Regions from separate parts of the Bacillus sp. NEB1478 genome, predicted to be linked through region 1. Evidence: predicted binding sites of a transcription regulator. Region 1 holds the regulator's gene; the other holds the start of a gene.
What was found. The regulator Rex, encoded in region 1, represses fermentation and respiration genes when NADH is low (regulators of the CRP and FNR family bind a similar motif). The targets are predictions, from matches to a motif close to TTGTGAAATATTTCACAA.

Region 1 (4,037 bases):
TTAGTCGATATCGTAAAACATGTTCCCTATTTCATGGTCGTTACGGCAATTATCGGACCTATATTAGAAGAAATCATCTTCCGGAAAATTATTTTCGGTTCATTAAATAAAAGATTCAATTTCATTATCTCAGCCTTGATCAGTTCATTGATTTTTGCAGCTGTTCATAATGACTTTACTCACTTGCTCATCTACACAGCAATGGGCTTTACCTTTGCTTATTTATACGTTCGAACAAAAAGGCTGCTCGTTCCTATTATGGCACACGTAGCTATGAATACACTTGTTTTGATTGTACAGGTTTTTCTTGCTGATAAGATTCAAGAAATGGAAAAGCACATTGAAACAGCGCAGTCGATCATTGGAGGACTATTATGAAATCACCTTTGTTTATGGCATTTTTGTATTTAGCGATCGGAGCCGTCTTTACCTACCTGGCTGTCCATTATTCAAATGAATATGGAATGACAAGTATTTGGACAATCATTACGATGGTCGTTGCAACATTCGATTTCGCAAACGCCATTCGCTACTTTGCACTAAACAGTCATTTGAAGAGAAAACGAAAGAAATAAATAGATAAGAGCCTGTTCCTGAATTATATTTTGGGAAATAGGCTCTTTTTTGTGTGTGGTTTTCTAAAGTATTGTTGCTTTTTAATTCTTTTTTATTGTCTACTTAGACAGTTGATTGGAGTGCAAGGTGCGAGACTCCTCGAAAATGAACTTCACATTTTCTTCGTGCGATGTATCGCGGCCGTTGCTTTCCTTGTCCTGCGGGACAGGCTGGCAGTCCGAAAAGCGGAAGCGGTTTGGTCAGCCCCGACAAGCAAAAGGGAAATGGGCTAAGATGACGCTTTTTGTCTTCGGGACCATTAAACTTTTGACCTCGAGGGGCTAACCGTTTCAGCTAGACAGGTGAGACACTTAAAAGTGAAACGTACGAATGTGGCTCACCGTCTGCCCCGCGGAAAGCGAGCAACCTGGAACGGAAATCAACTCTTTCAAAACGACTATGAATACGAAAACAACCATTTTGTACTTTTTAACACCTCATAACCATAAAATCAAAACAAAAAAGCCGACTCAGAGCGGCAAATAACCACATTTTGAGTCAGCTGGATCTTTATTCGTTGTATGCAGATTCGATTTCCGCTTCTCGTTCTTTAACGAGGGCTTCCATTTCTGCTTTTACTCTCTTTTTATAGGCGGTTTTCGAGATCAATATACTAATCTCATACAAAATGAGCAATGGTAGAGTAACCATTAAGTGTGACATCAATTCTGGCGGTGCGATCATACCCGCAACGATTAAAATTGCAAAATACGCGATTTTCCTGATTTTCTTTAAAAAGTCAGGAGTTACAATACCAAGGCGTGTTAAAAACATAATAAGAACCGGAAATTGAAACAGGAAACCAAACGGAATCGTAATGTTAAACAAAAACGAGAAGTATTCCTGAATGCCATATTCTCCTTCAACACTTAGTGAAGTGGCGACATTCCCCATGAAACTTACAACTAACGGAAAGAGAATGAAGTAGGAAAATGCTAATCCTCCTAAAAAGAGAAAAAACGAAATCGGAATATACATGAGTGTGACTCTTCTCTCGTTTTCATACAAACCTGGACTAATAAAGGCCCAAAGCTGGTACAATACGACCGGAGCTGCTAACACGAGTCCGATAAAGAAGGCAAAAGACACATATACATTCAACGGATCGGTTAAATGAAATGCGTTCATCTGAATATCTTTTGCTATTGGATCACTTTGCAGATATACGATCACCGGCTTCGCAAAGAAAAATCCAGCGACAAGGAATATGATGAAAGCTAAGAACGACCAAATAATACGGGTTCTTAGCTCTCCGAGATGATCATATATCGTCATATTTTTTTCAGCAGTCATACAAAAACATCCTTACTTATCTTCTTGGTCGCGCTTCTTTTTATCATCGTCATCATCCATGATGCCTTGTGTTGCGTTTTTGAATTCACGAAGCGCCTTACCTGTTGCTTTACCTAACTCAGGTAATTTCTTAGGGCCGAATACAACGATGGCTCCAGCAACGATTAACGCGATGCTACCTGGTCCTAACATAAGACTACCTCCTTTATTTTTAATTGATTACGAGTAATTCTTCATAAAATAAACAAGTGACTGCAGTTCAACGGCTAAATCGATATGATGGACACGTATATCCGAAGCTACTGTTAAGCGTGCCGGGGTAAAGTTCAAGATGCCTTTTACACCTGCTCGTTCGAGCTGATCAGCGATTGTTTGTGCAGATCCTACTGGTACAGTAAGGATCGCAACGGTGATGCCCCGCTTCTGAAGCTCATCTTCAATATCATCAATATGATATACAGGGACACCCGCAATTTCAGTGCCGATTTTGGATTGATCTATGTCAAATGCAACTTCTATTTTTGTGTTGTTGTTCTTTGTAAAATTATAATGTAAAAACGCGGTTCCTAAGTTACCTACTCCAATCAAGCCGACAGTTGTTGTTTCATCCTGATTGAGTGTTTTGCTGAAAAAAGATAGCAAGTAATTTACATTGTAGCCATAACCCTTTTTGCCTAACGCACCAAAGTACGAAAAGTCTCTGCGGATCGTAGCTGAATCTACTTTTACTGCTTCACTTAACTCAGCAGAGGACACCCTTTGCTTTCCTGAAGAGGACAAGTTCTTCAAAAACCGGTAATACAATGGCAATCGTTTAGCTGTAGCGTGTGGTATTTTTAATTGATCTTGATTCATATATTGAGCCCTCCATGTGTAGAAAGCTTTGCCAACTCTATTGTATCATATTTTGCCAGGGCTAGAAGAACGTTCAAAATCACCATTCTTACCTCCTGTTTTTGTTAGGAGATATGTAGGGCCAATTACCATCCCTTTATCTGCGGCTTTGCACATATCGTAAATCGTCAATGCTGCTGCAGATGCCGCCGTTAACGCTTCCATCTCCACTCCGGTACTTCCCTTTGTTTTGACTTCTGCTTTTATATTTAGTTTATAGCTGTCATCTGATTCCTCGTCCCAATGAAAGGATAGATCAACCCCCGTTAATGAAAGCGGATGGCACATTGGAATCCAGTCAGACGTTTTTTTCGCAGCCATGATGCCTGCAATTTGGGCAACTGCAAGAACATCCCCTTTTTTAAATCCGTTATCTTTTATTTTAAGGAAGACTTCTTTTGAGACAGTTATCCCGCTTACGGCTGCGGCTGTTCTGTGGGACGTTTCTTTGTCCGAAATATCTACCATTCTGGCACGGCCTTCTTCGTTAAAATGGGTTAACTCTTTCATATAAACCCTCCTCAAGTTGAATATACACGAAACCGCTTTTATTGTCGTTAATATTTTACTTGTAATTATTGCAAAATGTTGAACATTGCCGCAGTTGGCGATATTCCCCAAACTGCGCTAAACTACTAATAAGACTAGGGAATTGATTTAAGAAAAGAAAATCACCCTTTTTTCATAGAGGTGAATACACATGATAATTTTACAAGTTCAAGACGTCACGAAATCATTTGGCGCTGAAGCTATTCTATCAAATATAAAATTAGAAGTTCAAACGGGAGAACGAATTGCACTCGTCGGCAGAAACGGTGCGGGGAAATCCACCCTTCTGCGTGTCATTACCGGTGAGTATTCCTATGATTCCGGCCATGTCATGATTCCGAAAGATGTGAAGACGGGCTATTTAGCGCAAGATGCAGGACTCGATTCAGACCAGTCGATCTGGAATGAGATGCTGTCTGTTTTCGAAGACCTCCGTAAGAAAGAAAAACGCCTCCGTGATATGGAAGCCCGAATGGGAGATCCGAGTGTCATAGAAAACGCCGCAGAATATGAGCGTCTTTTAAAAGATTACGACGAGCTGCAAGTGCAATTTAAAGACGAGGGCGGCTATCAATACGAAGCTGAAATCCGGACCGTTCTTCATGGGTTTCAATTCGCTGATTTTGATAGAGATACAAGAATCAACACATTAAGCGGCGGGCAAAAAACGAGACTGGCACTTGCTA
Region 2 (4,037 bases), 200 kb from region 1:
ACCCATACTAAGAAACTGTATCCAGCGATTAGAAGCATGGACCAGACCATAGCTTTATAACCAAACAACGTTTTTTTAGAAAAAGTAGAAATGATTTCTGAAAAAACACCGAACGCCGGTAATATAACGATATATACTTCCGGGTGACCCCATAACCAGAAAAGGTTCGCCCAAAGCATATCCATCCCTGCACCTTGCAGCGTAAAGAAATGACTCCCGAATAAACGGTCAAACGTCATTAATGCTAATGCTACAGTAAGAATAGGGAAAGCGAAAATGATAATAATCGTCGTCATAAGCGCTGACCAAGTAAACATCGGCATGCGGAACAACGTCATACCAGGTGCACGCATTTTAAGAATCGTAACAAGGAAGTTAATCCCGGTTAGCAGCGTACCAATACCTGAAATCTGAAGCCCTAGCAAGTAATAGTTCTGGCCAGGTCCTGGACTTAATGCGTTACTTGCAAGAGGCATGTAACTTGTCCATCCTGCTGAAGGTGATCCACCTATAACAAACGAGATGTTAAACAGCATTGCACCGATAAAAAATGTCCAAAAACTTACTGCGTTTAAGTAAGGAAATGCAACGTCTCGAGCACCAATCTGCAATGGTACAACCACGTTGATCAAACCTATTACGAACGGCATCGCCATAAAGAGAATCATGATCGTTCCGTGTGTTGTGAAAATTTCATTGTAATGCTGTGAATCAAGGAATTTCGAATCCGGTACAGCCAGCTGTGTACGCATTAATAAGGCGTCAACCCCACCGCGGAACAGCATTAGTACAGCTGAAACGATATACATAATCCCTAGTTTTTTATGGTCAACGGTTGTTAGCCATTCTGTCCACAGCCAACCCCATTTTTTAAAATATGTTAAATAGAACAAGATTCCCGCTGCTGTTAATGCGATTGAAACGTCGGCACCGTAAATCAGCGGATCTCCTGTTACAAAAAATTCATCCCATTTCATTATTAATTGCCTCCTCTGCTACTGGGCATGAGATTATTCATGAGACTCTGACTCTTCAAGCTTCTTTTTTTGTTCTTTAGCTTCTCTAGAGTGAGGAACTTTTGGCTCATAGCCTAATCGTTCACGTGTTTTTAAAGCATAATCTTGTATTTCGGCATGGTTAACCCAACCTAAATGAGTTGAAGAAAACGTCATTTGTTTTGTATGGCCCGGAAGCAACAATTTATCATACTGATCTTTCGTTAACTTCGGAGCTTTATTTTTTGTTTCTGTTGCCCATTTATCGAAAGCGCTTTCTGATACGGATTTCACATCAAATGTTTGGTTTGTGAACCCTTCCCCCGTAAAGTTAGAGTTTCTTCCTTCATACGTTCCCTGTTCATCCGCTAGTAGATATAACTTCGTTTCCATACCTGCCATCGCATACTTTTGACCCCCTAATTGAGGGACCCAAAACGATGCCATAGAGTCAGCCGAAGTTAATTTAAATAAAATAGGACGATCTTCTGGGATGTGAATGTAGTTAACTGTTTCAATCCCTTGCTCCGGATAGGTAAAAATCCATTTCCAATCTACAGCTGTCGCGTGAATCACTAAAGGTTCCTTTTTCGAGTCAGCCTTTTCTTTAGCAGCAATCGGAGCCTCTTCTAAAGAATAATTTAATTTTATCGTTGGAATTGCGAGTGCAATTATAATAATAATCGGAATGATCCACCAGATCGTTTCAAGCAAATGACTTCCTTCATTATCTGGATCATAGCCTTTATGATTTTTGTGGTCGCGGTATTTATAAACAATAAAAGTAAACAATGCATATACAACAACTAGAATGAATGCCATGAATCCAATCGAATACATGATCAGTTCTTTCTGTTGTTGACCCACAGGTCCTTTAGGATCTAGAACTACCATATCGCTGCAGCCGCTAAGCATAACTACAGCAAGCATCAACCCGAATGTCAAAAACGGCTTTAACCGTTGCATCACCAGGTCCACCTTCCTTTCTCTATTTAAAACATCTTTTTTAACTAAATGATATCTAGCTTCTATTATGGAGCAGATTTCTAACATTGTGAAGTATATCACAATGTCTTTCGCAGACCAAACAAAAACTAATAACCCTGCCACTATAGTATCAAAACGTCCAAAAAAGTAACCTCAAAAAACAGAAGTGTCACAAGTATTTCAAATAAAGCTCACAACTTTATCACACTTTCGTCAAACAATGTTCACTAATTTGGAAAACCCTTCATCTGTTGGAAAACAGACTCTTCTTAGAATGACTCAGTTTTATAATTTTTACCCTAATTTTTATTGCTTCACACATGAAAGATCTATTAATCGAAACAAAAATGACAAAAAAGACTCAAAATGATGCTCTTCTAGAGCAATTTTGAGTCTTCCTTCATTTTTAGGAATGCTAGGTTGCGGAAATATTCTTTAAAAAACCCGTTGAAATATGAAAAAGAATTTTTTAGTGCGAATAAATTAGAATTCTCCTTTGGGTAAATCCCCAATATCAGCAAGGGAAATAAATTGTATGGGGTCAGTCCCCAACCCTCAACTAACACACCACACAAAGAACGGTCTCACCGACAATCGGTGAGACCGTTCTTATCTATTTGGATTTCATTAAGCACTTACATCCACTTGGTTTCCACTATCATTGTACGCTTCCGAATCTAGCTGTTTATTAATTTTACTAGTCAATATTCCTGTTGTCATTGCACCGCTGACATTCAGCGCCGTACGTCCCATGTCGATCAACGGTTCAACCGAGATCAACAAACCTGCTAATGCTATTGGAAGATCCATCGCTGACAATACAAGTATCGCAGCAAATGTTGCTCCGCCTCCTACCCCCGCTACACCAAAAGAGCTAAGAGCTACAATCAGAACCAGTGTTAATAAGAAGGATGGCGTTAATGGATCAATGCCAACTGTCGGCGCGATCATTACCGCGAGCATGGCAGGATATATTCCCGCGCATCCATTTTGTCCGATTGATAAACCGAATGATCCAGCAAAATTCGCAATTCCATCAGGTACACCCATGCTTTTTTGCGTTTGAATATTTAAAGGAAGCGCCCCTGCACTCGTTCGTGAAGTGAAAGAGAACGAAAGTACCGGAAAAGCTTTTTTCATATATGTTACTGGACTCAAACCTGCCAACATCAACAGCAGCAAGTGGATGGCAAACATAATCAGTAAGGCAACATACGAAGCAACAACGAACTTACCGAGTTTTACTATAGCATCCATATCACTCAGAGCTACCGTTTTTGTCATTAAGGCAAGAATTCCGTATGGCGTTAAGCGAAGAACTAACGTCACAACACGCATAATGACGGAATAGAAAGCATCCACAATTTTTGCAAAAGTCTCAGCATGCTCTTCCTGCTTACTCTTCACACCAAGATAAGCAACACCTATAAAAGCTGCAAAAATGACGACCGCGATTGTTGAAGTAGCTCTGGCACCTGTAAAGTCTAAAAATGGATTTGCTGGCAGCAGTGACAGCACTTGCTGTGGCAAAGTAACGTCTTTCACCTGAGAAAACGTACCTTCTAACTGCTCACCCCGTGCTGTTTCAGCATCACCTTGGTCGATTTGTACCGCTTCAAGTCCGAATCCAGATGCCGTTGCAATTCCCACAACGGCTGCTACTGCAGTAGTACCTACAAGTAATGCGATGATCAGCACGCTTAACTTTCCGACATTTCCTTTCATATTTAAACGAGTGAACGCTGAAAGTATCGAAATAAAGACAAGCGGCATAACGATCATTTTTAGAAAGGTTACGTATCCAGCTCCAACAAGATTAAACCAATCCGTTGATGTCGAAGTTACTTCAGAATCTGCACCATAACCATATTGAAGCACGAGACCAAACAATATACCTAATCCAAGACCTGTGAACACACGTTTTGAAAAAGAAACATGCTTTTTTTGCATATAAAACAATACACTTAAAAGGATAAGCATAATTGCAATATTCAATAAAACCAAAGTAGCATCCACTTGCGAGTCCCTCCCTTATTTCGTGTTAGTACTTCAAAT

Region 2: qoxA (cytochrome aa3 quinol oxidase subunit II) is a predicted target of Rex. The motif match lies at 2,048-2,065, and genes of this name have one in related genera.

What each region holds. Positions count from the first base shown of each region.
Region 1 is NZ_CP134049.1:3,676,087-3,680,123, forward strand. Features, by position in the region: gene RGB74_RS18580 (CPBP family intramembrane glutamic endopeptidase) at 1-378, shown strand, start outside; gene RGB74_RS18585 (YdiK family protein) at 375-575, shown strand; gene RGB74_RS18590 (hypothetical protein) at 933-1,058, shown strand; gene tatC (twin-arginine translocase subunit TatC) at 1,126-1,908, opposite strand; gene tatA (twin-arginine translocase TatA/TatE family subunit) at 1,921-2,100, opposite strand; gene RGB74_RS18605 (redox-sensing transcriptional repressor Rex) at 2,128-2,763, opposite strand; gene moaC (cyclic pyranopterin monophosphate synthase MoaC) at 2,809-3,312, opposite strand; gene RGB74_RS18615 (ABC-F family ATP-binding cassette domain-containing protein) at 3,503-4,037, shown strand, end outside.
Region 2 is NZ_CP134049.1:3,471,759-3,475,795, forward strand. Features, by position in the region: gene qoxB (cytochrome aa3 quinol oxidase subunit I) at 1-977, opposite strand, end outside; gene qoxA (cytochrome aa3 quinol oxidase subunit II) at 1,011-1,964, opposite strand; gene RGB74_RS17665 (L-cystine transporter) at 2,610-3,962, opposite strand.